One region of the Pseudoduganella aquatica genome, then DNA from elsewhere that is predicted to be linked to it. Evidence: predicted binding sites of a transcription regulator. Region 1 holds the regulator's gene; each other region holds the start of a gene.
What was found. Region 1 encodes FNR, which switches genes on or off when oxygen is low (the NO sensors DNR and NnrR bind a similar motif). Its sites were predicted from a motif close to TTGATNNNNATCAA; they were not measured.
Positions count from the first base shown of each region.

Region 2: the regulator FNR is predicted to act here: its motif matches at 4,687-4,700, upstream of KT882_RS18245 (PHA/PHB synthase family protein).
Region 3: the regulator FNR is predicted to act here: its motif matches at 3,758-3,771, upstream of oxc (oxalyl-CoA decarboxylase).
Region 4: the regulator FNR is predicted to act here: its motif matches at 4,248-4,261, upstream of KT882_RS20300 (CehA/McbA family metallohydrolase).

Region 1 covers NZ_CP086370.1:3,838,698-3,846,224, reverse strand. The annotation lists gene KT882_RS17185 (rhamnogalacturonan lyase) at 1-777, opposite strand, end outside; gene KT882_RS17180 (alpha-hydroxy acid oxidase) at 789-1,946, opposite strand; gene KT882_RS17175 (alpha-L-fucosidase) at 2,120-3,679, shown strand; gene fnr (fumarate/nitrate reduction transcriptional regulator Fnr) at 3,794-4,564, shown strand; gene KT882_RS17165 (TraR/DksA C4-type zinc finger protein) at 4,599-4,862, opposite strand; gene KT882_RS17160 (sensor histidine kinase) at 5,012-6,493, shown strand; gene KT882_RS17155 (response regulator) at 6,490-6,903, shown strand; gene KT882_RS17150 (hybrid sensor histidine kinase/response regulator) at 6,904-7,527, shown strand, end outside.
Region 2 covers NZ_CP086370.1:4,099,179-4,106,705, forward strand. The annotation lists gene KT882_RS18225 (TonB-dependent receptor) at 1-300, shown strand, start outside; gene KT882_RS18230 (MBL fold metallo-hydrolase) at 413-1,273, opposite strand; gene KT882_RS18235 (oxidoreductase) at 1,391-2,116, opposite strand; gene KT882_RS18240 (LysR substrate-binding domain-containing protein) at 2,096-2,851, shown strand; gene KT882_RS18245 (PHA/PHB synthase family protein) at 2,875-4,626, opposite strand; gene KT882_RS18250 (thymidine phosphorylase family protein) at 4,743-6,260, opposite strand; gene KT882_RS18255 (MBL fold metallo-hydrolase RNA specificity domain-containing protein) at 6,257-7,527, opposite strand, start outside.
Region 3 covers NZ_CP086370.1:2,981,662-2,989,188, forward strand. The annotation lists gene oxlT (oxalate/formate MFS antiporter) at 1-680, shown strand, start outside; gene KT882_RS13275 (fumarylacetoacetate hydrolase family protein) at 793-1,560, shown strand; gene KT882_RS13280 (2-dehydropantoate 2-reductase) at 1,578-2,591, shown strand; gene KT882_RS13285 (hypothetical protein) at 2,641-2,805, opposite strand; gene KT882_RS13290 (Crp/Fnr family transcriptional regulator) at 3,099-3,707, opposite strand; gene oxc (oxalyl-CoA decarboxylase) at 3,852-5,561, shown strand; gene frc (formyl-CoA transferase) at 5,588-6,841, shown strand; gene KT882_RS13305 (PAS domain S-box protein) at 6,905-7,345, shown strand.
Region 4 covers NZ_CP086370.1:4,551,961-4,559,487, forward strand. The annotation lists gene KT882_RS20285 (dihydrofolate reductase family protein) at 37-597, opposite strand; gene KT882_RS20290 (VOC family protein) at 613-1,011, opposite strand; gene KT882_RS20295 (CHASE domain-containing protein) at 1,126-4,227, opposite strand; gene KT882_RS20300 (CehA/McbA family metallohydrolase) at 4,475-6,106, shown strand; gene KT882_RS20305 (prolyl oligopeptidase family serine peptidase) at 6,169-7,527, shown strand, end outside.

The DNA.
Region 1 (7,527 bases):
GAATTCGGGGCCGGACAGGACGTAACCCTTGGGGTTGCGGTAGTCCGCGTTCGCGTCGCCGATCACCTTGCCTTTGCCGTCCACGGTGCCGTCGGCGGTTTTCACCATCAGCTCGGCCTTGCCGTCGCCGTCGAAGTCGTAGACCAGGAAGGTGGTGTAGTGCGCGCCGGCGCGGATGTTGCGGCCCAGGTCCACGCGCCACAAGCGCGTGCCGTCCATTTTGTAGGCGTCGATATAGGTGTTGCCGGTGTAGCCTGCGTGCGAATTGTCGTGCGCATTGGTCGGCTGCCACTTCACTATCAGCTCGTAGCGGCCGTCGCCGTCAAGGTCGGCCGCCGAACCGTCGTTGATCTCGTAGGTGTAGCTCTGGCCGTCGGGCGTGACGCCGCCTGCCGGCTTCTGGACCGGGATGGTTTTGTATTGCTGCGGCCAAGTGGCGCCGGCGCTGGCCAGGGGCTGCTCGCCGCCGCGTGGCAGGACGGGCCGCACCGAGTAGACGGCTGCGGCGGCGCCGGCCGGGTCCACGTAGTTTGTGCTTTTCAGCGGCTGCGTGTTCAGCCGCTTGCCGTCGCGGTAAAGGTCGAAGGACGTCCCGCCCGGGTCCGTCGCCAGCGCCCGCCAGCTGACGAAGACGCCGCCGTTCGCGGCGATGGCGAGCACGCCACGGTCCAGGTTTTCAAGCTGCTTGCCTGCTATTTGAGCCGGGGCGGCCGCAGCGCCGGCGCTCAGCGCCAGTGCCAGGGACGCTGCAACGCCAGCGATGCGGTAGTTGTGCATGGAAGTCTTGTTTACCAGTGCTTGGGCAATACGATGTGCGAGCGGTTCGCATCACGGATGTCGCGGATGCCGGACAGCGCCATCGACACGTCCAGCTCCTTGCGCATGATTTCCAGCGCCAGGCTCACGCCCGGCTTGCCCATGGCGCCCAGGCCGTAGATGTAGCTGCGGCCCGCCATCACGCCGCGGGCGCCCATGGCGCAGGCTTTCAGGATGTCCTGGCCGGAGCGGATACCGCCGTCCATCCACACTTCCATCTTCGGATTCTCGGCCTGCACCGCTTCCAGCACGCCGGGCAGGGCGCGGATGGAGCTCATGGCGCCGTCCAGCTGGCGGCCGCCGTGGTTGCTGACCACCAGCGCGTCCGCGCCGGTGCGGGCGGCCATTTTCGCGTCTTCCGGATCGAGGATGCCTTTCAAAATCAGCTTGCCGCCCCATTGCTTGCGTATCCATTCCACGTCGTCCCAGTTCAGCGTGGGGTCGAACTGCTGGCCCACCCAGGCCATCAGCGTGGACAGGCCCTGCGCGCCCTTGACGTGGCCGTCGAGGTTGCCGAAGGTCTTGCGCTTGCCCAGCAGGACGCTGGCGCACCACGACGGCTTGCTCAGCATGTCCGCGATATTGGACAGGGTAGGGCGCGGCGGCACGGTCAGGCCGTTGCGCAGGTCCGCGTGGCGCTGGCCCAGGATCTGCAGGTCCAGCGTGAGCACCAGCGCCGAGCACTTGGCGGCCTTGGCGCGCGCGATCAGGTCGGCGGCGAAGGCGCGGTCGCGCATCACGTAGAGCTGGAACCAGAACGGCTTGGTGGTGGCCGCCGCCACGTCCTCGATGGAGCAGATGCTCATGGTGGTGAGCGTGAAGGGCACGCCGAATTCCTCGGCCGCCTGCGCTGCCAGGATCTCGCCGTCGCCGTAGTTCAGGCCCGTCAGGCCTACCGGGGCCAGCGCCACCGGCATGGACGCATCCTGGCCGGCCAGCGTGGTGGCGGTATTGCGCTGGTCCACATTCACGGCCACGCGCTGGCGCAGATGGATGGCTTCCAGGTCGCTTTTGTTGGCGCGCATGGTGCCCTGGGTGTAGGAGCCGGAATCGACGTAGCCGAAAATAGCTTTTGCGACGCGACGCTTGGCCTGCAGGCGCAGGTCTTCAATCTCGGTGATGACTGCCATGGGGGTATTGTTATAGGTCTGATTAGGATGGCTTCCGAGTATCGATAGTCGTCACGCCAGTGTCAACGGCTGGCGCAATCTAATCATGTTTATGAGTGATACAAAGCGAAACGTGCGCGAAATGCGCCCGCGCGATACGCTAGTCGTCATTTCTATAATTACAGGGGCAAACCATGCTGCGCGCGCCATTGCTGTCCGGTCTAACCTTGGCCGTCCTCGCTTCCACCCTGACCGGTGCCGACGCCGGCCCCTTGCCCAAGCCGGACCGGGGCGGCGTGCCCGAGTCCAAGCTGTACGACTACGGCGTGATGGGGCCGCCCGCCACCCCGGCCACCGTGGCCGCTGCCGATGCCGCCGTCGCCACGCCGCTGCCGCCCGGCCCCTACGCGGCGGACTGGGAGTCTATCCGCAAGAATTACCGCACCCCGGCCTGGTTCGAGGACGCCAAGTTCGGCATCTTCATGCACTGGGGCGTGTACGCGGTGCCCGCCTACCACAACGAATGGTATGAAAAGCATATGTACGGCGCCGACCTGGCCTGGCACACCGCAACCTTCGGGCCGCCGGAACGCTTTGGCTACAAGGATTTCATCCCCCGGTTCAAGCAGGAGAAGTTCGACGCCGCGCAGTGGGCCACGCTGTTCCGCCGCGCCGGCGCCCGGTTCGTGATGCCCTCCGCCCAGCACCACGACAATTTCGCGCTCTGGGACAGCCATGTTACGCCTTTCAACGCCAAGCGCATGGGACCGAAGCGCGACCTGATAGGCGAACTGGCGGCCGCCGTGCGCAAGGAGGGCATGAAGTTCGGCGTGTCCAACCACGGGGTGGAGAACTTCACCTTCATCAACCCGCCCGAAGCGCTGGAAGCCCGCCTGAAAGCGGCCAAGGCCGACCTGTACGACCCGGAATGGGCGGCCTTCTACAACGTGGCCGATCGCAGCCAGCCCGCCATGGCGCGCTTCCTGACCGACTGGGTGAACCGCAACCTGGAGCTGATCGACCAGTACCAGCCCGACATTCTGTGGTTCGACAACGGCGTCAACCTGCGCGTGCTGGACCCGCTCAAGCTGCGCGTGGCGGCCTACTACTACAACCGCGCCCAGGCCTGGAACAAGGAAGTCTCGATCAGCACCAAATTCGTCGCCTACGCGCCCAGCAACGACGACGCCCAACAGGTCGGATCCATTATCGACTTTGAAAAGATAGGCGTGCGCTCGCCGCCGGACATCCGGCCCGGCCCGTGGATGGTGGACGACACCATAGGCAGCACGTGGGGCTACACCAACGGCATGAAGGTGGCCGGCGGCGCCGCCATTATTGGCCGCCTGGTCGACACGGCGAGCAAGGGCGGCTTCTACCTGCTCAATCTCTCGCCCAAGGCCGACGGCACCATCCCCGAGGAGCAGCAGCGCACCTTGCTGGACGTGGGCGCATGGCTGGACGCCAATGGCGAGGCCATCTACGGCACCCGCCCCTGGAAGCAGTTCGGCGAGGAGGGATGGCGTTTCACATCCAAGGGCACGGCGGTCTACGCCATCGGCGCGCCGCGCGACGGCTCGGTGGTGCTGCGCGTACTGGGACCGGGCGCCGGCAAGGTGAGGGGCGTGGAACAGCTGGGCCGCGACGGCGCGCTGCCATTCCGCCAGACCCAGGAAGGCCTGACGGTGGAGGGTATTTCCAGCGCGCCCGGCGCCTTGGGCGGCGCGCCGTCGGCGCTGAAAATCACCTTCTGAGCTGGCCTGTAGGGGATCCCCTACAGCAGCCAGCCGGAATACCCGATACCGCCCAGGCCCGGTGCGGGCGATACTGTCCGCATCGACAGCGCAGCCCATGCACCGGAGCCGACCATGACCACCGCCACCATCCACATCGCATCTTCCGCCCCAGCCAAGGCGCAGCCCCAGCCGCGCTGCGGCCTGTGCAGCTTCAACCGCCTGTGCCTGCCGCAGGGACTGGACGAGGATGCGATGCACCGCCTGGAGCAGATCATCTCGCGCCGCCGCAAAGTGCAGCGCGACGAGCAGCTGTTCAGCATGGGGCAGGGATTCGGCAGCCTGTACGCGGTGCGCCTGGGGCATTTCAAGACCGCGCAGGTGAACCAGCGCGGCGAGCAGCAGATTACCGGCTTCCACATGGCCGGCGACCTGCTGGGCATGGAAGCGATAGGCACCGGCCAGCACAGCTGCAGCGCGGTGGCGCTGGAGGACAGCGAAGTGTGCGAAATCCCCTTTGGCCGCCTGCAGGAGCTGGTGGCCGAAGTGCCCGAGCTGATGCACCAGTTCCACCGCGTCATGGCGCGTGAAATCCAGCGCGAACAGGCGGTTGCCCTATTTTTGGGCAATATGCGCGCCGAACAGCGCCTGGCCTTGATGCTGACCTCCCTGGGCGCCCGCTACGCGGCGCGCGGCTTCTCGCCTGCAAGCTTCCAGCTGCGCATGTCGCGCGAGGACATCGGCGGCTACCTGGGCCTGACCATCGAGAGCATCAGCCGCCTGCTGGCGCGCTTCCGCAAGGCCGGCTGGATCAGCCTGAACAACCGCGACCTGCGCATCCTGGATCTGGCCGGCCTGCAAGACTTGGCCGCCGGCCGCTTTGCCCCTGAGTGCGAAGCCGCCTGAGGCGCTGTCTGGCGCCCCGCCTGCTTCCCGTCCTCTATTCCTGTTCCACCTGGTAGCGCCGCTCGATGTTTTGCTGACAAGCCAGGCAGTGCGCAGCCGACGGCTGCGCCAGCAAGCGGGCCAGCGCAATGGCCGCGCCGCACTGGCGGCATGCGCCGTAGCTGCCGTCCGCCAGCCGCGCCAGCGCCAGTTCCACCACCTCCAGCTCCCACGTTGCCTGCTTGCGCGCCGCTCGCGCCCGCTCGCTCAACAGCATGCGCTCCAGTTCCGCCGCCGTTTCGCTGTCTACCGAGTGCATTGCGTTCTCCGCCGTTCCCATGGGTGTAACTGTATGGGAAGCGGGCGTTCCGCGTCAGTGGCTGGTTTGATCCAGGTCAAATTGCCGCCGAATTTCCGCTGCGGACACTAAGGCTTTACCGGGGCGGGCATCTTTCGTATGATTGCGGCATGCAAAATCCCCCCATCGCCGACCAAAGCCTGGCCTGGCTACTGGCAGCCGCCACCGATCCCGTCCTCATCGTAGACCGCGGCGGCGCGATTGCGCTCGCCAATCCGGCCCTGGAAGCGCTGTTCGGCTACACGCAGGAGCAGTTGCAGGGCCTGCCGGTGGAGACGCTGATACCCGAACGCTTCCGCCACGGCCACCAGGCGCTGCGCGAAGGCTACACCGCCGAGCCGCATCCGCGCGCGATGGGCGCGGGGGCCCAGCTGTCCGGCCGCCACCGCGAGGGACGCGAATTCCCGGTCGAGGTCAGCCTGTCGCCGCTGCGCAGCCCGGACGGCCAGACCATGGTGATGGCCACCATCCACGACATCAGCGCCCGCAAGGCCGCCGAACAGGCGCTCCAGGAGAGCGAAGCGCGCATGCGCGCCGTGTTTGAAACGGCGGTGGACGGCATTATCACCATCGACGAACACGGCATGCTGGAACGCCTGAACCCCGCCGCCGAGCGCATGTTCGGCTACCGCGAGGCGGAGGTGGCGGGCCGCAACATCAATATGCTGATGCCGGAGCCGCACCGCAGCGCGCACGACGGCTACCTGGCGCATTACCGCGCCACCGGCGAAAAACGCATCATCGGCAAGGGCCGCGAAGTGCAGGGCCTGCGGCGCGACGGCAGCGTCTTCCCCATGGACTTGTCGGTGGCAGAGATGACCTTGGGCGGCAAGCGCATGTACACCGGCCTGGTGCGCGACATCACCGAACGCAAGCTGGCCGAGCAGAAGTCCGAACAACTGCTGCAGGAACTGAGCAGCGCCAACGAGGAACTGACCAATTTCGCCTACGTGGTCTCGCACGACCTGAAGGCGCCGCTGCGCGGCATCGGCTCGCTAGCGGACTGGCTGGCCACCGACTACGCCGCCCTGTTCAACGACGAGGGCAAGGAGCATATGCGCCTGCTCATCAACCGCGTGCACCGCATGGGCGCGCTGATCGACGGCATCTTGCAGTACTCCCGCGTGGGACGGGTGCGCGAGGCCGTGGCCCTGGTGGACCTGAACAAGGTGCTGGCCGAGGTGCTGGACCTGCTGGCGCCGCCGCCCGGCATCGCCATCACGGTGGCGCCGGGCCTGCCCACGGTGGCCGGCGAACCGACCCGGCTGCAGCAGGTGTTCCACAACCTGATCTCCAACGCCATCAAATACATGCACCGTCCGGACGGCCAGGTGACCGTCAGCTGCGAGGACGACGGCAGCCACTGGCGCTTTGCCGTGACGGACAACGGCCCCGGCATCGAGCCGCGCCATTTCGAGCGCATCTTCCAGCTGTTCCAGACCCTGGCCCCGCGCGACCGCGTGGAAAGCACCGGCGTGGGCCTGGCGCTGGTCAAGAAGATCGTGGAAATGTACCGTGGCCGGGTCTGGGTCGAGTCGGCGCCCGGCGCCGGCGCCACTTTCTATTTCACCTGGCCCAAGGAATGCCTATGAAGAATGCCAGCAAGCCCATCCTCCTGGTCGAAGACGACACCGTGGACGTGATGACGATTAAACGCGCGCTGAAGGAAATCGGCGTGGGCAACCCCGTGGTGGCGGTCGAGCACGGCGAAGCCGCGCTGGATTACCTGCGCAGCGCGGACTGTGCGCGGCCCTGCATCATCCTGCTGGACCTGAATATGCCCATCATGAGCGGCATCGAGTTCCTGCGCGAAGCCAAGCACGACGCGGCGCTGCGGCCCATCCCTGTGGTCGTGCTGACCACCTCGGCCGAGCAGCAGGACAAGCTGAGCAGCTTCGAGCTGGGCGTGGCCGGCTACATGGCCAAGCCGGTCGACTACCGCGCCTTCGTCGAGGTGGTGCGCTCGATAGACCGCTACTGGACCGTCAGCGAGATGCCCTGAATGATGGACAAGCCGAACACCGCCGCCACGGAACCTGTGCGCGTCCTCATCGTCGAGGACGACATGGTGGACCGCATGGCCTGCCGCCGCGCCTTCCGCGCGGCCGGCGCCTATGCGCTGCTGGAGGCGGAAACCGGCCAGCAGGGGCTGGAACTGGCGTTGTCCGGCCAGGTGGACTGCGTGCTGCTCGACTACAACCTGCCGGACCTGACCGGCCTGGAATTCCTCGCCAGCCTGGCCAAGCTGGCCGGCGGCGAGGGCGCCGCGCCGCCGGTGATGATGCTGACCGGGGCCGACAGCGCCACCGTGGCGGCCGAAGCCATGCGGCGCGGCGCGCGCGACTACCTGGTCAAGGACACGGACGGGCGCTACCTGGAGCTGCTGCCGGCCGGCATCGAACGCATGCTGCGCGAACAGCGCCTGCGCTTGGACAAGCAGCAGGCCGAGACCCGTTTCCGTACGCTCGTCGAGCAAATCCACGCCGTCAGCTACGTGGCCGGCACCGGCGCCTGCGGGGCGCTGCAGTATGTCAGTCCGCAAATCCGCATGCTGCTGGGCTACACGCCCGAGGAATGGCTGGCCGACTCCGGCCTGCTGCGCGCCCGCATGCACCCGGACGACAGG
Region 2 (7,527 bases), 260 kb from region 1:
CTGACCGTATACTACGAGGACAAGAAGTTCAGCGCGCGCGTGTCGGCCACGCACCGCTCCAGCTTTATCCGCGACGTGCTGCGCAACGCCAACGGCAGCGACCACTCCTTCGCCGATCCGTCGACCAAGGTTGGCCTGTCCATGTCCTACAACGTGACGCCGCAGCTGCGCGTGTCGTTCGAGGCGCAGAACCTGACCGACGAGCCGCTGCGCTACGGCAAAGACACCGAGCGCAACGACACTCTGCTGTACGGCAAATCCGGCCGTTCCTATGTGCTGGGAGCGAACTACAAGTTCTGAGCGCAGCACTGAACAGATCTTCCGTCCCCCGCCTTGACTCCCTCTCGGCGGTGTTTGACGCGGGCATAGTCCCGCGTCTTTTTTTTGGGCGGCGCGTTTCGCCGTCCGGCGCTCAGAAATCCCAGATGACAGGCACCCAGCGGAAGGCGTCGCCGTCGATGGCCACGCGGCCGACGGATGGGAATGGGAGGTGGCTGGCTACCAGCAGGCCGCCGTTCCGGGCCAGTTCGCGGAACAGCCCCACGCGCACGCGCTCCGATTCCACCGGGTCGTGCTCGAAGCCGTTGTGCCATTCGGGGTGGTCGAAGGCGACCGGGAACATGGCGTCGCCGGCGAAGGTCAGCAGTTCGCCTTCGGAAGCCAGGTCCACCACGCTATGCCCCGGCGTGTGGCCGCCCGTGAGGCGCACCACCACGCCCGGCGCAACTTCATGGCGATCCTGGAAGATATGCAGATTGCTGCGGTATTCCTTCAAAAAGCTGGCGGCCGTTGAGCGCAGCACGTTCGGCACTGGCGTGGGCATGACGGTCTGGGTGAAATCGGGCGCGTCCCAGAATTCGACTTCGGCGGCCGCCACGTGGATGCGAACGTCCGGGCGCAGCTGCTCTTTCACGCCTTCGGCCAGCAAGCCGCCCACGTGGTCCATGTGCATATGGGTGATGACCACGTCCGTCACGGCCGCCAGATCGATGCCGGCGGCCTTCAGCCGCGCGGGGAACTGGCCGGCGCGCGGGAAGCCGGAGAACTGCGAACCGAGACCAGTATCCACCAGGATGATCTGCTCGCCGCTGCGTGCCACCAGCACATTGAGCGGCCAGTCGAACGCCTCCTGCGGCATGAACATGTGATCCAGCCAGGCCGACAAGTCGGCCTTCGTGGCGTTGGTGGCCATGGTGGAGGTGGGCAGCGGCAGCACGCCGTCGCTGACCACCAGCACGTCGATCTCGCCAACCTGCAATGACTGGCAACAAATTGCACGTCTTCATCGTAGAGAGTAAGGGGGCGAGCCGGCAGGCCTGTACAGGGGCTCACAGTGGTGCCTGATACGCAACAAAGCACCAAGGCAAAACACGGCTCGCCCCCCCACAACTCAAGCAGCCTGGTGGAAGGGATAGTCGGTGTAGCCGATTTCCGAGCCGCCGAAGAAGCTGGGGCGATCGTAGTCGTTCAGCGCCCAGCCGTTGCGGAAGCGCTCGGGCAGGTCGGGGTTGGCGATGAAGTGGCGGCCGAAAGCCACCATGTCGGCGTCGCCCGCCTGCAAAATGGCTTCCGCCGAAGCCTGGCTGAAGCCGCCGGCGGCGATGATGGCGCCCTTGTAGTGCTTGCGTATCAGCTGAGCGGCCACCGGCGCCTGGTCCCTGCTCTCGTCCTCGATATTGCCCGCGATGCGCGGTTCGATCAGGTGCAGATAGGCCAGCTTCAGCGGCGCAAGCTGCTGCGCCACGTAGGTGAACAGGCCTTCCGGGTCGCTGTCCGACATGTCGCCCCAGCTGCCGCTCGGGCCCATGCGCACGGCCACCTTGTCGCTGCCCCAGACGGAGATGATGGCGCGCGTGGTGTCGAGCAGGAAGCGGGCGCGGTTTTCGAAGGAGCCGCCGTAGATATCGGTGCGCTTGTTGCTGCCGTCCTGCAGGAACTGGTCGAACAGGTAGCCGTTGGCGGCGTGGATTTCAACGCCGTCGAAACCGGCCTCCTTGCCACGGATGGCGGCCAGGCGGAAAGCCTCGACCAGGGCTTCGATTTCGGCGTGTCCTCTTCGGCGGTGGGCAAAAGCATCGCGCGCATGGAGGAAAAGATGGCGATGCGCCTGTTCCACCGCAGCACCCGCAGCATCACGCTGACCACGGAGGGCGAGCTGTTCCTGGAGCGCTGCCGCCGCATACTCGGCGAGGTGGCGGCGGCGGAGGCGGAGCTATCCGAGATGTCGGGCGCGCCGCGCGGACGCCTGCGCGTCAGCACGCCGCAATTGACCGGCCTGGTGATGCCCGCGCTGACGGGCTTTATGCAGCGCTATCCGGACATCGCGCTGGACATCGACCTGTCCGAGCGCATGGTGGACATCATAGAAGAAGGCTTCGACGCCGTGATACGCACCGGCACCCAGGAGGACTCGCGCCTGGCCGCGCGCCGCAACGGCAGCTGCCCGCAGGTGGTGGTGGCCGCGCCGGCCTATCTGCAGCGGCACGGCGCGCCATCCCATCCGCGCGAGCTGGCGCAGCACGCCTGCCTGCTGCACAAGTTCCCCGCCAGCGGACGCATAGAGCGCTGGCCTTTCAAGCTGGCCGCCGGCGAGGCCGAGCCGCAGCTCAAGGAGCGCATGACCTGCAGCACCATCGAAGCCATCGCCTACGCGCTGCTGCGCGGCGAAGGCATCGCCTTCCTGCCCACTTTCATCATTGCCGACGACCTCAAGGCGGGCCGCGTGCAGACCATCCTGGAGGGCTATATGGACCAGACGGTGACCTTCTCCATGCTGTGGCCCGCAAGCCGCTACGCTTCGCCCAAGCTGCGCGTGTTCATCGATTACATGGTCGAGAACATGCGCATCTGAGGGCCGCGCGCGGCGGGCCGGCCTCAGCGCTGCACCACGAAACTCCCTGGGGCCTGGCCCAGCACCTGTTCCGGCGCCACCACCGGCGGCGCGGCGCGCTGCCGGTCCGAATGGCGCAGCAACCATTGCTGCCAGTGCGGCCACCATGAGCCCTCGATGGACTCGGACTGCCCAAGCCATTCGTCCGGACTGCTGTAGCCGTTCGGCGACCGATGCGCAGGCCGGATGCGGTAGCTGCGGTTGGCATGGCCCGGCTCCGAGACGACACCCGCATTGTGGCCGCCGGAAGCCAGCACAAAGTCGAACGGCGCGCCGCAGAGCAGATGTATCTTGTACACGGAGCGCCAGGGCGAGACGTGGTCGCGCTCCGTGCCCAGCACAAACAGCGGCGTATGGATGTCGGACAGCGCGACGGGCTTGCCAGCCACCAGGTAGCGCCCTTCGGCGAGGTCGTTATGCAAAAACAGGCCGTGCAGGTATTCGCTGTGCATGCGGAACGGCAGCCGGGTGCTGTCGGCGTTCCACGCCATCAGGTCGTTCGGCGCGCTGCGCTCGCCCAGCAGGTATTCCCGCATCATGCGCGACCATACCAGGTCGCGCGCGTGCAGCAGCTGGAAGGAGGCCGACATCTGGTCGCCGTTCAGGTAGCCCTGGTCCCACATCAGGGCGTCGAGGAAAGCCAGTTCGCTGTCGTCGATGAACAGGCCCAGCTCGCCCGGGTCGCTGAAATCGGTCTGCGCCGCGAGCAGGGTCAGCGTGGCCAGTTTGCCGTGCGCGGGATGCTCGCCCGAGTCCATCGCGGCGGCGCCTATCGACAGCAGCGTGCCGCCCAGGCAGTAGCCCACCCCGTGCACCGGCGCGCCGCCGCACAGGGCGTGGACCTGGTCGAGCGCGGCAAACAGGCCGCGCTGCAAATAGTCCTCCATGCCCATGTCGCGCGCTTCCGCGCCGGGATTGCACCAGGAGATCATCAACACCGTATGGCCTTGCTGCACCAGGTAGCGCACCAGCGAATTGTGCGGCGACAGGTCGAGGATGTAGTACTTCATGATCCACGACGGCACGAGCAGGACCGGCTCGCGGTACACTTTTTCGCCCTGCGGCGCATACAGTATCAGCTCGATCAGCGCGTTGCGGTACACGACCTGCCCCGGCGTGACCGCAACCTCCTTGCCCGGCGTATAGGACGCGCCCACGGGTTCCGCCACCACCGCGCCGGGCAAAGCCAGGCGGCGGCACAAGTCCTTGCGCCAGTTGAGCGCGCCGTCGATCAGGCTGCGGCCGCCGCTGGCCTGTGCGGCCCGCATCACTTCGGGATTGGTCCACGGGTAGTTGGACGGCGACAACATGTCAAGCAGCTGGCGCGCGGTGAACGCCACCACGTCCGCATGGTGCGGGGCGACCCCGGGCACGCCGCTGGTGGCCTGGCTCCAGAACTGCTCGAGCTGCTTGAAGCCCTGGGCGTAGGCGGCAAACGGCCAGGCGCGCCAGGCGGAATCGGCAAAGCGGCTGTCCGCGCCGGCGTCGGCCTGGGGCACCGGGATGGCCAGCATGCGCCACCAGGCGCTGGCCAGCTCGGCGCGCTTGCCGGGCGCCACCGCCAAATGCTGCCACCAGTCCTGAAACGCCAGCTGCATGGCGATGGGCGAAATGCCGCCCGTCACGCGCGCGGCCAGGCTTTGCAGATACAGATCCAGCGCGTTGCGGCTGCCTGTGGCCGGCGCGGCGGCCTGGGCGGCGAGCTGATTCGCGCTACCTTGCGGCAGTGTATTCATCGGCGTCCCCTCCATTGTCGGTACTGCGGCGATTATGGTTGACCAAGGCGGGACCAGGGTTTGATCCACGTCAAGTCCTTGTCCATCGCCGCCCCTTTGCGCCGCGATGGCCTTGTTCATGCCTGCTGTATCGTAAATATCGTGTCCTGGGCCTCCGCGTAAGCCAGGGCATAGGCCAGTTCGCCGGGCGACTCGGCGTGCAGCGTCAACAGCGGCTGACCCGGCCGCAGCAGCGTACCCAGCGGCGCGTGCAGTTCCAGGCCGGCGGCGGGCGCCCTGGGCGCGCCGGCCAGCTTGGCCAGTTGCGCCAGGCGGCGGTTGTCGATGGCGGTGAGCCTTCCCCGGTGCAGCGCGCCCAGCACAAGGGTGTGGGCCGCGCGGGGCGGCTCGCGCATGCCCCCTTGCGCGGCGCAGATGGCTTGCAGCTTGGTCCAGGCCGCGCCGCTGTCGAGCACGCCGGCGGCCAGCGCCCGGCCCTGGCCGGCGCCGGCCTTGCCGCCCAGTTCCAGCAGGCTGGCGGCCAGCGCCAGCGCGCGCTGGCGCAGGTCGGCCGGCGCATCGGGCAGGTTTTGCAGCACCGCCAGCACGTCCCACGCCTCCAGCGCCGGACCGATGCCCCGCCCCACCGGCTGGCTACCGTCGCTGGCAATCACGCTCACGCCTATGCCCAGCGCGCCGCCCACGCTATGGAAGCGCTGCGCCAGCGCGCGCGCCGCCTGCGCCGAGCGCACCTTGGCGCTACGCCCGACCGGCATGTCGATTACCACGTGGGTGGAGCCGGCGGCGATCTTCTTCGACAGCACCGAGGCCACCATCAGGCCGTCGCTGTCCAGCCCCAGCGGGCGTTCGACCCGTATCAGCATGTCGTCCGCAGGGCTGAGCGACACGGCGCCGCCCCAGGCGATGCAGCCGCCCTCGCTTTCCACCACGCGCCGCATGGTGGGCAGGTCCAGCGCGACCGGCGCCAGCGTCTCCATGGTGTCGGCGGTGCCGGCCGGCGAGGTGATGGCGCGCGAGGAGGTCTTGGGTATGGTCAGGCCGCAGGCGGCCACGATGGGCACCACCAGCAAGGTGGTGCGGTTGCCCGGCAGGCCGCCCACGCAGTGCTTGTCCAGCACGGTCCCGCTGTCCCAGCGCAGCCGCTGGCCGGCCGCCACCATGGCGCGGGTCAACGCGATGGTTTCGGCCACGTCCATGCGGTCGCCGGAGCAGGCGGTGATCAGCGCCGCCAGTTCGATGTCCGAGTAGCGGCCCTCGGCCACGTCGCGCACGATGGCCGCGGCCGCCTCGGCGCCCAGCGGCCGGCCGTAGATCTTGGCCCGCACCGCCGACAGCGACTGCAGCGGACGCGCGTGCGCCACCCGCAGCACGTCGCCGTCGATGCCGCCCAGCGCGCGCCAGGCCGCCTCCGACAAGCCCAGCTGCTGTATCCCGATCAGGCTGTCGTACACCACGTTGAGCGTGGCCAGGATGTGCGTCGCGCCGCGCCAGACCTCGATGCGCGCGCGCGCCTCGAAGCCCTCGGCCTTGCAAATGGCGCTGTCCCGGTGCAGGTAGACCACCGGCTCCTGGTAGGTGTCGATGCCGAGCCGGCGCAGCAGCAGGCCGCCTGCGGGGGCGTCGCCGGGCGTCATGCCAGCTCCTGCCGTTCCAGATAGTCGGGCACCAGGCAGTCCCAGTGCAGCTGCTCCTTGATGCGGTGGCGCAGCGCGTCCGCTGCGGCCGGCTCGCCGTGGGTGATGAAGGTGCGCTTCGGCGGCCGCTGGAAATGGCCCAGCCAGCTCAGGATCTCGCCGGCGTCTGCGTGCGCCGACAGATTGTCGATCTGGTGCACGCTGGCCCGCAGCGGCGTGTATTCCCCGTAGATTTTAATCTCCGGCACGCCCGCCAGCATGGCCGCGCCGCGCGTGCCGCCGGCCTGGAAGCCAACGAACAGCACGGTGTTGCGCGGGTCCCCGGCAAATGCGCGCAGGTGGTGCAGCACCCTGCCCCCGGTGGCCATGCCACTGGCCGCGATGATCACCATGGGCATCCGGCGCTGGTTGAGCGCTATCGACTCCTCCACGCTGTTGACGATGCGCGCCGCATGGCACATGGCCTCGCATTCGGCATGGTCCAGGCGGTGCAGCCGGCGGTGCTTCTGGTACAGCGCCGTGGCGTCGGTGGCCATGGGACTGTTCAGGTACACCGGCAGCGCCGGCGGCAGCAGCCCCCGCTGCTTGAGCTGGTGGATCGCGTACAGCACCGACTGGGCGCGGCCCACCGCGAACGCGGGAATGACGGTGACGCCGCCGCGCGCTGCGGTCTCGCGGATGACCTGGCCCAGTCGCAGGGCCGGATCGGCTGCGTCGTGCAGCCGGTCGCCATAGGTCGATTCCAGCACCAGGTAGTCGCAGCCGGCGATATGGCTGGGCTCGACCATGATGGCGTCGTGCAGGCGGCCCAGGTCGCCGGAAAATGTGACGGTGCGGCTGCCGTCGGTCACGGTCGCAATGGCGGCGCCGAGGATATGCCCGCCCAGCGCCAGCTGCCCGCACAGCTTGCCGCAAATTTCAAACGGGCGGCCAAACGGCACCGGCGAAAAATGTCTGAGCGCGTTCAGCGCGTCGCGTTCGGTGTAGAGCGGCAAGGCTGGCGTGTGGCGGGAATAGCTGTGCCGGTTGGCGTGGTTGGCCTCCTCCTCCAGCAGGCGGCCGCTGTCCGGCAGCAGCAGCTTGCACAGATCGTAGGTGGCCTCGCTGCAATATATCCTGCCCCGGAATCCGTCCCGCACCAGCAGCGGCAGATAGCCGCTATGGTCGAGATGGGCGTGGGTCAGCACCACCGCGCCGACGTCCGCCGGCGCCACCGGCAGCTTGTTCCAATTGCGCAGGCGCAACTGCTTGTAGCCCTGGAACAGGC
Region 3 (7,527 bases), 860 kb from region 1:
GCCCGTCGCAGATCATCCGCAAACCGGTGTTCTGGGTCATGTACACGATGTTCGTGCTGGTGGCTGCCGGCGGCCTGATGGCGACCGCGCAAATGGGTCCTATCGCCAAGGACTTCAAAATTGACGGCGTGACCTTCAACGTCATGGGCATGGTGCTGCCTGCACTGACCTTCGCCCTGGCCATCGACCGCGTGCTGAACGGCCTGACGCGACCCTTCTTCGGCTGGGTGTCGGACCAGATCGGCCGCGAGAAGACCATGTTCATCGCCTTCGCGCTGGAATCTGTGGGCATCCTGGCGCTGTACTACTGGGGCCGCGATCCTATCATGTTCGTGATCCTGACCGGCCTGGTGTTCTTTGCCTGGGGCGAGATCTACAGCCTGTTCCCCGCTACTTGCGCCGACACCTTCGGCACCAAGAACGCGGCGGGCAATGCCGGCCTGCTGTACACGGCCAAGGGCACGGCGTCGATCTTCGTGCCGCTGTCGAGCGTCATCACGGCGGCCACCGGCAGCTGGGAAGCGGTGTTCTTCGTGGGCTGCGGCCTGAACGCGGTGGCTGCCTTCATGGCCTGGTGGGTGCTGCGTCCGATGCGCAAACGCTTCATGGACACTGCCGTCACCCCGGTTGAAGTGGCCGACGAAAAAGGCCTGGCGGCCGCCGCCCGGCTTGCCAACTAGTCCAACCCCCTGACTGATACGCGCCGGCTGCAGCAGCAGCCCTGGCAGCCGCAGCTCCCGCTGCCGCCGCCGAGGGACTCTGCACGCCGGCGCCTTTCGAAACGAGAACGACATGATCAAACGCTGGCTGCGCTTCCAACACTTCGACACCGTGCGTTTCGGCACCGTGGAAGGCGACAAAATCCGCATCTACGAAGGCGATATGTTCGATGCGCCCACGCCGACCGATTACACCCTGCAGCTGTCCGACGTGAAGCTGCTGATGCCGGCGGTGCCCGGCAAGGTGCTGGCCATGTGGAACAACTTCCATGCGCTGGGCCGCAAGCTGGGGCTGGAACCGCCGCCCGAGCCGCTGTACCTGCTGAAAACGCCGAACTCCTACCTGGCCCCCGGCGCCACCATCCGCAAGCCGCTGTGCGAGGACAAGGTGGCGTTCGAAGGCGAGCTGGCCATCGTGATCGGCAAAACCTGTTTCAACGTCTCCGAGGCCGACGCCCCGGACCATATATTCGGCTATACCTGTGCCAATGACGTCACCGTGAACGACATCATCAAGCGCGATCCGACTTTTCCGCAATGGGTGCGGGCCAAGGGTTTCGACACCTTTTGCCCCTTCGGCCCGGTGATCGCCACCGGCCTGGACCCCGCCATGCTGGTGGTGCGGACCATCCTCAACAGCGAAGTGCGGCAGGACTACCCGATCAACGACATGGTGTTTTCCGCCGCCCAGCTGGTGAGCCGGATTTCCAAAGACATGACGCTGGATCCGGGCGACATCCTGCTGTGCGGCACCTCGGTCGGCGTCGGTTCGATGCGGCCGGGCAGCATTGTGGAGGTCGAGATCGACGGCATTGGCAAGCTCAGCAACCGTTTTGAGTAAAAACCAAGGAGCTGAAAATGAAAATCGCCATAGTAGGGGCGGGAGCAATAGGAGGATTGGTGGGGGCCAGGCTGGCCCTGGCAGGCGAGCAGGTGACGTTCCTGGTGCGGGGCGCCAATTTAATGGCGATCCGCAACAAGGGCATCAAGCTGATCGAGCATGACGGCACGGAGAAGGTGGCGGTCAACGTGACGGCCACGGACGACTACGCCGAAGCAGGACCGCAGGACGTGGTGATCCTGGCGCTGAAGGCGCACCAGGTGGCGGCCGTGGCCGACCAGCTGCCGCTGCTGTTCGGCCCGGAGACCAGCGTGGTCACCATGCAGAACGGCATACCGTACTGGTATTTCCACCGCCACGGCGGCAGCCTGGAAGGGCGGGTGGTGCACAGCGTGGACCCGGACGGCCTGCTGGCGGCGCGCATTGCGCCGGAACGCGTGATTGGCTGCGTGGTCTATCCGGCCTCGGAGCTGGTGGCGCCTGGCGTGGTGCGGCATGTGGAAGGCGAGCGCTTCCCGCTGGGCGAGCTGGACGGCTCGAACAGCGACCGGGTGCAAGCCATCTCGGCCTGCTTTACGCGGGCCGGCTTCAAGGCGCCGGTGCTGGACCATATCCGGTCCGAGATCTGGCTCAAGCTGTGGGGCAACCTGAGCTTCAACCCGATCAGCGCGCTGTCCCACGCCACGCTGGAGGGCATCTGCCAGTATCCGCTGGCGCGCGGCCTGGCGGCGGACATGATGCGGGAGGCGGAGGCGGTGGCCAACCAGCTGGGCGTGACCTTCCGCGTCACGCTGGACAAGCGCATCGCCGGGGCCGAGAAAGTAGGGCGGCACAAGACGTCGATGCTGATGGATATCGAGGCAGGCAGGGGGCCGGAAATCGACGCCCTGGTCGGCTCGGTGGTGGAACTGGGGCGGCTTACCGGCACGGCAACGCCCCATATCGACGCGGTCTACGCGCTGGTGAAAATGCTGGAGCGGACCATGGCCGATGAGAGAGGGCAGGTCAGGCTGCAAAAAATGGCGGCCTGATGAAGAAACGGACGTCTCACAAGGACGTCCGTTTTGCTTTGCGGCTGAATTACAGGCCGTAGGTGTATTTGGCGTCGCTCTTGTCGCCGCCGGTGCTGGCGTCCAGCTGTTCGCGCAGGTTGACGGCGAACAGGGTTTCAATGATGAACATCAGGCTGAACGGCGCTGCTTGTTCGGTGGCGGGACGGGTCTGTTTGCTGGTGATGGTGGTCATGATATTTCCTCTGAAGTTAAGAATGGGTGCCAACGCGTTTGGTATGAAACGAGTATAGGTAGACGCCCAGCACGCCGCCAATTGCGGACGCGCATATCAGATATCACCGGTAAGAATATTGCCTATGAAAAACCCGGTTTTTCCACATATTCCTAATTTCAGGATTCTTGACCGCGGTCAAGATTCGTGGCGGGTTACGGCGCTTCGCGCCTAACCCGCCCTACGCGGAAGTTGATCATTCGTAGGGCGGGTTAGCGGCGGAGCCGCGTAACCCGCCGGATCCGCCAGAGCCGCTAAATCTTGCCCTGGTTTTTGAGTCGGCTCAGCGTCTCCGGCGACAAATTCAGATACGCTGCCAGCTGCTTCTTCGGCAAGCGCTCAAACATCTCCCCATGCTTGCGCACAAAGCGGTGCACGCGGCCCGGCGCGTCCAGCAGATGCAGGGTAATGGTGTGGCCCATGATCTCGCTCATCAAATGCATCACCTCGTATTCGAAGCTTTGCTTGAGCTGGGAATGGCTTTCCAAAAACGCCACCCACTGCGGCATGGGCAGCTTGGCCACGCGCGCCTTGCTCACGCAGACGATGCTGTAAGGCGTGGGCGTCTTCAGGCGCCAGGCCGCGTAGCTGGTTTCAATGTCGCGCTCGGCCGCGAAGCGCAAAATCATTTCCTTGGCCTCCTGGTTGGTCACCACCCGCTTGAGTATGCCGTCCAGGATGAAATACTGCTCCATCTCGTGCACGCCCTGGTTCAGCAGCAGGTCGCCCTTCTGGCAATCGACCACGCTCAGGTAGGGCTCAAGCGCCGCCATCTCGCTTTCGCGCAGTTCTTTCAGCACGATATTTTGGCGCAGCTGCACGCGCAGCACATTGCGTTCGGGGTGATTGGCTAACAGCGTCATGGCTAGAAATTGATACCGATCTGGAAATGTTAAGCATCTTCCTTTGAATCTTGACCGCGGTCAATGAGAGAAAACAAGTGCTCTCGCTAATATGGCCTTCAACAACCGGCCCGTTTCATAACCACAATATAAGAGACACTCATCATGACCAATACCGCAGCGGCATCCGAGCAGACCGATGGTTTCCACCTGGTAGTCGACGCCCTCAAGCACAACGACATCGACACCATTTACGGCCTGGTCGGCATCCCGATCACCGACCTGGCGCGCCTGGCGCAAGCCGAAGGCATGCGCTTCATCGGTTTCCGTCATGAGCAGCACGCCGGCAACGCCGCCGCCATCGCCGGCTACATGACGCAGAAGCCCGGCATCTGCCTGACCGTGTCCGCGCCCGGCTTCCTGAACGGCCTGACCGCGCTGGCCAACGCCACCACCAACTGCTTCCCGATGATCCTGATCAGCGGTTCCAGCGAACGCGAAATCGTCGACCTGCAGCAGGGCGACTACGAAGAGATGGACCAGCTGAACGCGGCCAAGCCTTACGCCAAGGCCTCCTACCGCATCAACAAGGCCGAGGACATCGGCATCGGCGTGGCGCGCGCCATCCGCGCCGCCGTGTCGGGCCGTCCCGGCGGCGTCTACCTGGACTTGCCGGCGCAGCTGCTGGCACAAGTGATCGACGCCGAACACGGCCGCCGCTCGCTGGTGAAGGTAGTGGATGCGGCGCCGCGCCAGATTCCTGCGCCGGACTCGGTGCAGCGCGCGCTGTCGCTGCTGCAAGGCGCGAAGAAGCCGCTGATCCTGCTGGGCAAAGGCGCAGCCTACGCCCAGGCCGACGCCGCCATCCGCGCGCTGGTGGAAGAGTCCGGCATTCCCTACCTGCCCATGTCCATGGCCAAGGGCCTGCTGCCGGACACCCACGAGCAGTCGGCCTCGGCGGCCCGTTCCTACGTGCTGGCCGAAGCGGACGTGGTGATGCTGATCGGCGCGCGCCTGAACTGGCTGCTGGCGCACGGCAAAGGCAAGACCTGGGGCAGCCCCAAGCAGTTCATCCAGATCGACATCTCGCCCACCGAGATCGACAGCAACGTGGCGATTGCCGCGCCGGTGATCGGCGACATCGGCTCCTGCGTGACGGCGCTGCTGGACGGCATCCGCGCCAGCGGCCAGGGCAAGCCTGATCCGGCCTGGACCGGGGCCATCGCCGAACGCAAGGACAAGAACCTGACCAAGATGGCGGGCATGCTGGCGCAGAACCCGTCGCCGATGAACTTCCACAGCGCGCTGCGCTCCATCCGCGACGTGCTGAAGACCCGGCCGGACATCAACGTGGTCAACGAAGGCGCCAACACGCTGGACTTTGCGCGCAGCATTATCGACATGTACGAGCCGCGCAAGCGTTTCGACTCGGGCACCTGGGGCATCATGGGCATCGGCATGGGCTTCGCCATCGGCGCGGCGGTCACCAGCGGCAAGCCGGTGGTGGCGATCGAAGGCGACAGCGCCTTCGGCTTCAGCGGCATGGAGCTGGAAACCATCTGCCGCTACGAGCTGCCCGTGACCACCATTATCTTCAACAACAACGGCGTGTACCGCGGCACCGACGTCAACCCCACCGGCGGCAAAGACGTGGCGCCCACCGTGTTCGTGAAGAACGCCCGCTACGACAAGATGATAGAAGCCTTCGGCGGCGTGGGCTACCACGTCACCACGCCGGAGGAAATGACGCGCGCACTGACCGAGGCCATCGCGGCCGGCAAGCCGGCGCTGATCAACGCCGTCATCGACGAAACCGCCGGCACGGAGAGCGGCCGCCTTACCAATCTGAACCCCAGCACCGCAGGCAAGAAGTAAAAACCGAACAACACCAGGAGACTTAAATGACCAAACCATTAGAAGGCATCAAGATCATCGACTTCACCCACGTGCAGGCTGGCCCGGCATGCACCCAGCTGCTGGCCTGGTATGGCGCCGATGTGATCAAGGTCGAGCGCCCCGGCGCGGGCGACGTGACGCGCTCGCAGCTGCGCGACATTCCCGGCGTGGACGCGCTGTACTTCACCATGTTGAACAGCAATAAGAAGTCGCTGACGCTGGACACCAAGACGCCTGAAGGCAAGGAAGTGCTGACCCGTTTGATCAAGCAGTCGGACGTGCTGGTGGAAAACTTCGGCCCCGGCGCGCTGGACCGCATGGGCTTCACCTGGGAGCATATCCGCGAACTCAATCCCGGCATGATCGTGGCGTCGGTCAAGGGCTTCAGCGACGGCCACCACTACGAAGACCTGAAAGTGTACGAGAACGTGGCGCAGTGCGCGGGCGGCGCGGCTTCCACCACCGGCTTTGACGACGGCCCTCCAACCGTGAGCGCCGCCGCACTGGGCGACAGCAACACCGGCATGCACCTGGCCATCGGCATCCTGACCGCGCTGCACGCGCGCAACCGCAACGGCGGCAAGGGCCAGAAGGTGGCCGTATCCATGCAGGACAGCGTGCTCAACCTGTGCCGCGTGAAGCTGCGCGACCAGCAGCGCCTGGACCGCATCGGCTACCTGGAAGAATATCCGCAATACCCGCACGGCAAGTTCAGCGACGTGGTGCCGCGCGGCGGCAACGCGGGCGGCGGCGGCCAGCCGGGCTGGGTGCTCAAGTGCAAAGGCTGGGAGAGCGATCCGAACGCCTACATCTACTTCACCATCCAGGGCCACGCGTGGGCGCCGATCTGCCGCGCCATCGGCAAGCCGGAGTGGATAGAAGACCCTGCCTACATGACCGCCTCGGCGCGCCAGGACAAGATCTTCGACATCTTCGCCACCATTGAAGCCTGGCTGGCCGACAAGACCAAGTTCGAAGCGGTGAACATCCTGCGCAAGTTCGACATTCCTTGCGCGCCGGTGATGACGATGAAAGAACTGGCCAACGACGAGTCGCTGCGCGCCAGCGGCACCATCACCGAGGTGGACCACAAAGAGCGCGGCAAATACCTGACCGTAGGCAGCCCGATCAAGTTCTCCGACCTGAAAGTGGAAATCACCGGCTCCCCGCTGCTGGGCGAGCACACCAACGAAGTACTGGAAACGCTGGGCTACAGCTCGAAAGAGATCGCCGCGCTGCACGCCGCATCGGCCGTGTAAGCTCGCCTTGAGGCTAACCCGGGGGCGGATGCATTCCGCCCCCGTTTATTTTGGGAGACAGCTATGCAGAGCAAGGATTACCAGCAACTGGTGGAAGGCATCGGCGACGCGGTGGTGGTGTGCGACGCGGCCGGGGCCATCACCGTGTGGAACGACGCGGCGGTGCGCATGTTCGGCTTTACGCGCGAGGACGCGCTGGGCCAGTCGCTCGACCTGATCATCCCCGAGCGCCAGCGGCAGCGGCACTGGGACGGCTACAACAAATCCATGTCCACCGGCGAGACCCGCTACGGCAACGACGTGCTGCGCGTGCCGGCGCTGCACAAGGAAGGCCGCACGCTGTCGATCGCGTTCACGGTGGCCATGCTGTTCGACGACGCGCGCAAGGTCACCGCCATCGTCGCCGTCATCCGCGACGAAACCGTGCGCTGGGCCGAAGAGCGCCAGCTGCGCATCCGCGTAGCCCAGCTGGAAGCGGCAGCAGCGGCAGCCGCCTCGGCTTAGCACGCCATCGGGCAATTACATTTTCAGGAGTTCCCTTGCGGAGTGGGGAGGACATTGATCACTACTCCATCTGCATTGATTTCATAGGGGACTCTGATTCCCCCGCCGCTGAAGTCGGTTGTATTCCGCGTGATCAGTAACCTGCCCGTGCAGTTTGCAGTTGCCTGGATGATTGCATCAGG
Region 4 (7,527 bases), 710 kb from region 1:
GTGGGTGGATAGGCTTGCAATCATAGCAAACCCCTGTCAGCGCGCGCGCCGGTAATGCATGGCGACCGCGCCGTTGCTGAGCGGCTGCGCCGAGATCAACTCGAGCCGCCGTGTGCCGGGCAGTCCGCTCCAGTACAGGGTCGGGCCATGGCCGGCGATCCTGGGGTGCACGAGGAATTTGTACTCGTCGATCAGGTCCAGCCGGTCGAGCTCGGCCGCGAGCTTGCCGCTGCCGAGGAGTACGCCGTCCCGGGTGGCGTCCTTGAGCTTATGTATGCTCGCGCGCAGGTCGCCGGCGATGTGGTGGGTGTTGGTCCACGTGAAGCCGGTTCGCGCCGAGGACACCACGTACTTCGGCTTGGCCTCCAGCTTGACCGCCCACTCGCGCATCGCCGGCGGCGCCTCCGCAGCGCCGCGGGCGACAGTTGGCCAGTAGCTCTCCATCATCTCGTAGGTCGTACGGCCCCACAGCATCGCCCCGTGCTCGTCCATGAGGCGGGTGAAGAAGGCGTGCGTCTCGTCGTCGGCGATGCCCTCCTGGTGGTCGATGCAGCCGTCCAGGGTGACATTGATACTGAAGGTCAAGAGTCCCATCATGTCCTCCGTTCGGGGTCAGGCCTCCGGCGCCATCCAGACCAGGTTCCACAGGTGGCCGTCTATGTCCTCGAAGCCCTGGTCGTACATGAAGCCGTGGTCCTCCGGCGGGTGCGGCGTGCGGCCGCCGGCGGCGACGGCCTTGGCGATGAGGCTGTCAACTTCCTCCCGGCTTTCGCAGCTCAGGCAGATGACGACTTCATTGGCGTCCTTCGCCTGCACGACTGGCTTGTTGATCAGGGACTGGAAGAAAGGCTCGGCCGTCAGCATGGCCTGGATGGTGTCGCCGGCGATGTTCATGAATGCCGCGTTCTCGCCGCTAAACCGGTCGCTGAAAGTAAAGCCGAGCGAGGAAAAGAAGGCTTTGGACTTATCCAGGTCCTTCACCGGCAAGTTGAGGATGATCTGATTCTTCATGGCGTTTCCTTGGTCAAAGTGGTATGGGCAAACGGTGCTTCATCCCTACGACGGACGGCTGCGCACAAAATCGACACGCTTCGAAAAATATTTCCCCCTCCGTCCACTTTTCTCCTAGCCCGCCGCGTGGGCGGTCAGCTCCTGGGCGATATGGCCCTGCAGCACGTCCAGCAGCGGCTGCATCTGGTCCACGATGTGCCGGGCCTGGGCCGGCGCGGCGTCCGGCGACAGGTGTTCCAGGGCCAGGCACAGCTCGGCGAAGCTCATGGCGCCGACGGCGCGGGCGGAGGACTTGATGCGGTGGCCCAGCTCGGCCAGGCGCGCCATGTCCTCGTCGGCCATGGCCTGGTTCACTTCCACCATGCCGTCGCGCGCGGCGTCCAGGAACATCAGCGCGTACTTGCGCATCTTGTCGTGCTTGTTGCCGAAGGTTTGCGCCAGCGCGCCGATGTCGAACAGCTCGCCGCCGGCCTGCGGCGCGGGGACCGCAACGCTGACGGGCTCGTCGGCAACCGCGTCCGCCGGGCTCTCCGGCAGCGGCGTCTCGATCCCGGCGGCGGCGGACACGGCCGGCCGGCTGTCCTTGCGCGGCGGCCGCGTGCCCTCGCCGGCGCGCTGCACCATCCAGCGCGACAGCACCATGAACAGCAGGTTAGGCGCGATCGGCTTGGTGATGAACTCGTCCATGCCGGCGGCGATGCAGCGGGCCTGGTCGTCGCGTCCGGCGTTGGCCGTCATGGCGATCACCAGCGTGCCGGCCAGCTTGGGGTGCGAGCGGATCAATCGCGTGGCCTCGTAGCCGTCCATCACCGGCATCTGCACGTCCATCAGCACGCAGTCGAAATGCTCCTTGAGCAGCAGGTCGATGGCTTCCTTGCCGTTGTTGGCGATGCACACGGTGGCGCCCGCGTCCTCGAGCAGCTCCTGCCCCACCTGCTGGCTGAAAATATTGTCCTCCACCAGCAGGATGTTGGCGCCCTGGATGGTGGCCATCACGTCCGCCTGCAGCGTTTCGCTGTGGCGCTGCTCCAGGAAATTGGTGCCCTTGGCCAGCCGCGCGGTGAACCAGAACGTGCTGCCGTGCCCGCGCAGGCTGTCCACGCCCACGGTGCCGCCCATCAGTTCGGCCAGCTGCTTGCTGATCACCAGCCCCAGCCCGGTGCCGCCGTATTTGCGCGTGGTGGACGTGTCGGCCTGGTGGAAGGACTGGAACAGCTTGTCGATCTGCTCCCGGCTCATGCCTATGCCCTGGTCCTGCACCTCGAAACGCACCACGGTGTGGGTGTCGCGGTCCTCCACCGGCCGCGCGCGGATGTAGATCTTGCCGTTCTCCGAGAACTTGATGGCGTTGCTGGTGAAATTGAGCAGCACCTGTTCCAGCCGCAGCGGGTCGCCGCGCAGCTGGTGCTCCAGGCCCGGCCAGATCTCGAACACCAGCTCCAGCTCCTTGCGCGCGGCGCTCTCGCCCAACTGGCTGGACACATTGGCCAGCAAGGTCTCCAGCGCGAAGTCCAGCACTTCCAGCTCCAGCTTGCCCGCCTCGATCTTGGAGAAGTCCAGGATGTCGTTGATGATGCCCAGCAGGTGCTGGCCGGAATGGTAGATCTTCTGCAGGTAGTCGCGCTGCTTGGGGTGGGTGACCGATTTCAGCGCCAGGTGCGCCATGCCGATAATGCTGTTCATCGGCGTGCGGATCTCGTGGCTCATATTCGACAGGAAGTCGCTCTTGGCCTGGTTGGCGGCCTGCGCCTGTTCCTTCAGGTTGTGCAGCTCGGTGATATCGGTGGCCAGGCCGATCACGGCCGCAACGTCGCCATCGATATGCACCGGCGCCTTCACGGTCCACAGGTGCTGCACGGCGCCGTCGCGCCCCACATAGCGCTCCTCGCCGGCGCGCTTGATGCCGTCCAGGAAGACCTGGCGCTCCTCCTTCCAGGCCGCGTCCGCCTCTGCCGGCGGCATCAGTTCGCGGTCGCTCTTGCCGATGATCTCCTCCACCGGCATGCCCATCGCCTCGGCGGTCTTGGCGTTGACGTAGATATAGCGGCGCTGCTGGTCCTTCATGAAGACGCGGGCGTCCACGTTGTTGAGCACGCTGTCCAGCAGCAGGCGCTGCTCGATCGCGCTGCGGCGCGAGAAATACAGGGTCAGCAGGTAGCCGTAGATCAGCATGGTGACGATAAAACCGGTGGCCAGCGCGATCCACGGGAAATAGGCGTCCAGCCCGGTGTGCATGTCCGCGCGCTTGACGCGGAACAGCGCCTTCCACAGCGTGCCGTTGAAGTCGATCGGCAGCACCGTTTCCATGTATTCGTCGGGATTGGCCGGGGCCACCGGCACCGCCTCGATGGAGCCGTTGTCGTTGTACAGCAGGCGGTCGGTCTTTTCTATGGTCAGGCGGCGCTTTTCCACATCGGTGGAGCTGTCCGCGTACAGCAGCATGTGCACCTCGCGGATCGCCATTTCGTCGATCGCGCCCTGCACCAGCTTGGCTACCGAAAAGCCGATGCCGACCGAACCGATATAGGCGGCGCGGCGGCTGGCCACGTCGTGTATCGGCATGCCGCGCTTGTACACCGGCAGGCGCATGCCCAGGCCAATGTGCGGCACCGGTTTTTTCACCACCACCGGCTGGCCGGAGGCGCTGATCTGGCCGGTGTCGCGCGACAGCTCCATGGCGCGCGCAATGGCCGGGTTGACGCCGATGTCCACGCCGAAGCGCTCCATCACCATCTCCATCGGCTCCAGGTAGAGCAACACGGTGTACTGGTCGCGCCGGCCGGGCGGCTTGATGTCGAACTTGGGATAGCCGCCCGCATGCAGGCTGCGGTCGTTGCGCACCGCGGCCACAAAGGCGTCGCGGTCGGCGTCGCGCACCGGCACGGCGTAGTTGAGCGCTTCGATGGCAGGAAAATGCTGCGGCAGGTTCAGCGTGGACACGTACTCGTGGAACTGCTGGCGGCTGAGCGAGTCGCTGGTCTGGAACAGGGCCACCAGGCTGCGCACCACGTCCGAGTAGGATTTCACGCGCGCGGAAATGCTGTACTGGGTGCTGCGCGCCAGGTTGTCGAAGCGCTGGCGGTCGTCTTCCTCCACCGCGCGCGCCGCGTTCGCGTACAGCACCATGCCCACCGACAATGCCAGCGACAGGCCTATGCCCCAGAGCACAGTCCTTATATTAATCAGGCTTTTGAGCAGGGCACCCAGTTTACGCATTCACGGCCACTTCGTTCCAGTTGTTTTGCATTAAAGCAGCATACTATCAAACAGCATTTTTCAACCAGCGTTAACTGGCCATACCTGAGCCTAGCGAAACGCAAGCGATGAAGAAAGGTGAACGATTTCACAAGCTCCCGCTCTAACCATGTTGAGCAGGAGGGAAATCATGTTCATTTGTTCACGGCCAGCCACAGGGACGTTCATCATGGTAGCCGCTGCCAGCCTAGTCTGGGGCGGCGCTTGCATGGCCGCAGAGCGGGAGCACCGGGAATTCGAGGCGGAGCTGGCCGCGCCGGCCCGGCTGGCCAGCGCCGCAGCGGCGGACGGCGCGCGCGGGCAAGGCCTCATCGGCATGCACTTTTCACTGCCTGGCGCTGGCGCGCGGCGGGTTGCCTGGCAGCTGGAGCTGCGCAGTCCCGGCGGTGCAACCGTGCGGCGCTGGCGTGGTGCGGCAGCCACGCGGGCCGGCGTGGCCGACGCCACCGTGGTCTGCTGCGGCCCGCCTTCCGGTGCGGCTGCGGCCGCTGGCAGGGCGGCAAATTCCCTGCCCGACGGCGTCTATCAATTGCGCATGCGCGCCGAAGCCGGCGCCGGCAGGGCGCGCGAAGTCATCCGGCAGCAGTGGGATGTCGCCATGGGCGCGCCAACCCCGCTGGCGCTGGCGCAGTTCAGTCCGCTGCCCACGGCGCGCACCGCCCGCAGCCCGGCCGCCGCGCCGGCAGCGGGCGCCCTTCCCTACACCGTCTACTACGGCAACCTGCACAGCCAGACCAGCCACAGCGACGGCGGAGGCGCACTCGACCACTGCACCGGCGCGCAGGAGCCGCAAAGCGCGCCCTTCGGCCCGGAAGACGCTTTCGACTACGCCCGCCGCCACGGCCTGGACTTCCTGATGGCGTCCGAGCACAACCACATGTACGACGGCTCCGACGGCAGCAATCCATCCGCCGACCCGGATCAGGCCAGGGGCCTGTACCACGGCGGACTTGTGGCGGCCGCCGCCTACACGGCCGCGCACCCGGAGTTTCTGGCCATCTACGGCATGGAATGGGGTGTGATCAGCGGCGGCGGCCACCTGAACATCCTGAACAGCCCCGAGCTGCTGGGCTGGGAGCGCAACGCCGGCGGCGAGCTGCTGGCCGACATCGCCACCGCCAAGGGCAACTACGGCGCGCTCTACACCCTGATGCGCGAGCGCGGCTGGCTGGGCCAGTTCAACCATCCGAAAGAAAGCCAGTTCCGCGCCGTCGGCCAGCCCCTGGGCTACACCGAGGACGGCGACGCCGCCATGGCGCTGTGCGAGGTCATGAACAGCAACGCCTTTTCCGTCAATACGGACGAAACCGAGAACCGCCGCAGCAACTACGAGCCAGCCTGCCAGCGGCTGCTGGAAGCGGGCTACCACCTGGCCTTCGCCAGCAACCAGGACAACCACTGCGCCAACTGGGGCATGTCCTACACCAACCGCACGGCGGTGCTGCTGCCGGAAAACACCGCGCTGTCGTCCGCCGCCTTGCTGGACGCCATCCGCGCCCGGCGCGTCTTCGCCACCATGGACAAGCAGGCCCAGATCGTCCTCACCGCCAACGGCCGCCTGATGGGCGAGCGCTTCAGCAACAGCGGCCCGCTGACGCTGGACGTGCGCCACGCCAGCGCCACCGGCAGACAAGTAGCCGCGCTGGCCATCATATCGGGCGTGCCCGGCAAGCGCGGCTCCACCACCCAGCTGCCCCTCGCCGGCGCAGCCTCCGGCGGCGGCATCACCCTCACCCCGGAGCCGGGCGAGCACTACTACTACGCCCGCATCACCCAGGACGACGGCACCCTGCTCTGGTCCGCCCCGGTCTGGGTCAGCCAGCAGCCCGCTCCGCCATAAGCCAGCCGTCCCCAGGCATGCCACAATAGGCGGACCAACCCACTGCCGCCTTGGAGACCCGCATGCCCGCAGAACTGAATATTGATCCCCACCTCTGGCTGGAAGACGTGGCCGGCGAGGCGCCGCTGGAATGGGTGCGGCGCCAGAATGCCGTGTCCGAGGCGGAGCTGGAAGCCACGCCGCACTACGCGGCGCTGCATGCGCGGCTCAAGACCATCCTCAATTCCCAGGACCGCATTCCCTACGTCAGCCTGCACGAAGGCTATTACTACAACTTCTGGCGCGACGCGGTCCACGTGCGCGGCATCTGGCGCCGCACCACGCCGGAACAGTTCCTGCTACCCGAACCGGCCTGGGACACCGTGCTCGACATTGACGCGCTGGCCGCCGCCGAGGACGAAAACTGGGTCTGGGCCGGCGCCAGTTTCCTGCACCGCAGCACGCGCTGCCTGCTGTCGCTGTCGCGCGGCGGCGGCGATGCCTGCGTGCTGCGCGAATTCGACGTGGGCACGCGCAGCTTTGTCGACGGCGGCTTCACCCTGCCCGAAGCCAAGTCCCGCGCCGCCTGGATAGACCGCGACACCCTGTTCATCGCCACCGACTTCGGCCCCGGCTCCATGACCAGCTCAGGCTACCCGCGCATCGTCAAGGAATGGCGGCGCGGCACGCCGCTGGAGCAGGCCGCCACCGTGTTCGAAGGCGAGCCGGACGACCTGGCCGTGGGCGCGGCCAAGGACTTCACGCCCGGCCACGAGTTCCAGCTGATCTGGCGATCCATGAGCTTCTACACCAACGAGCTCTACCTGCGCGACGGCGCCACGCTGACCAGGGTGGACAAGCCGGACGACGCCACCGCCTACACCGTGCGCGACCAGCTCATCATCGAGCTGCGCTCGGAATGGATGGTGGACGGCGTGCGCTATCCGCAAGGCGCGCTGCTGGCAGCCGACTTCCGCAGCCACCTGCTCGGCGAGCGCGCCTTCGCCGTGCTGTTCACGCCCACGCCCACCAGTTCGCTGGACGGCGTCAGCGCCACCCGCTCTGCCCTGCTGCTCAACGAACTGGACAATGTAAAGAACCGCATCACCGAGCTGCGCCACGTGGACGGCGCCTGGCAGCGCCGCACCGTGGACGCGCCCGCCTTCGGCACGCTGGACGCCAGCGCCCTGGACAGCATAGACAGCGACGACTACTTCCTCACCGTCACCGACTTCCTGACCCCGACCACGCTCTACCTGGCCCGCGCCGGCAGCGACGAGCGTGTGCGGCTGAAATCCCTGCCCGCCTTCTTCGACGCCGCCCCCTACCGCGTGCAGCAGTTGCACGCCACCTCGGCCGACGGCACCGCCGTACCCTATTTTGTCGTGTCCGGGCGGGACGCGGCGCCGGGCGCCGAGCGGCCCGCGCTGCTGTACGGCTAC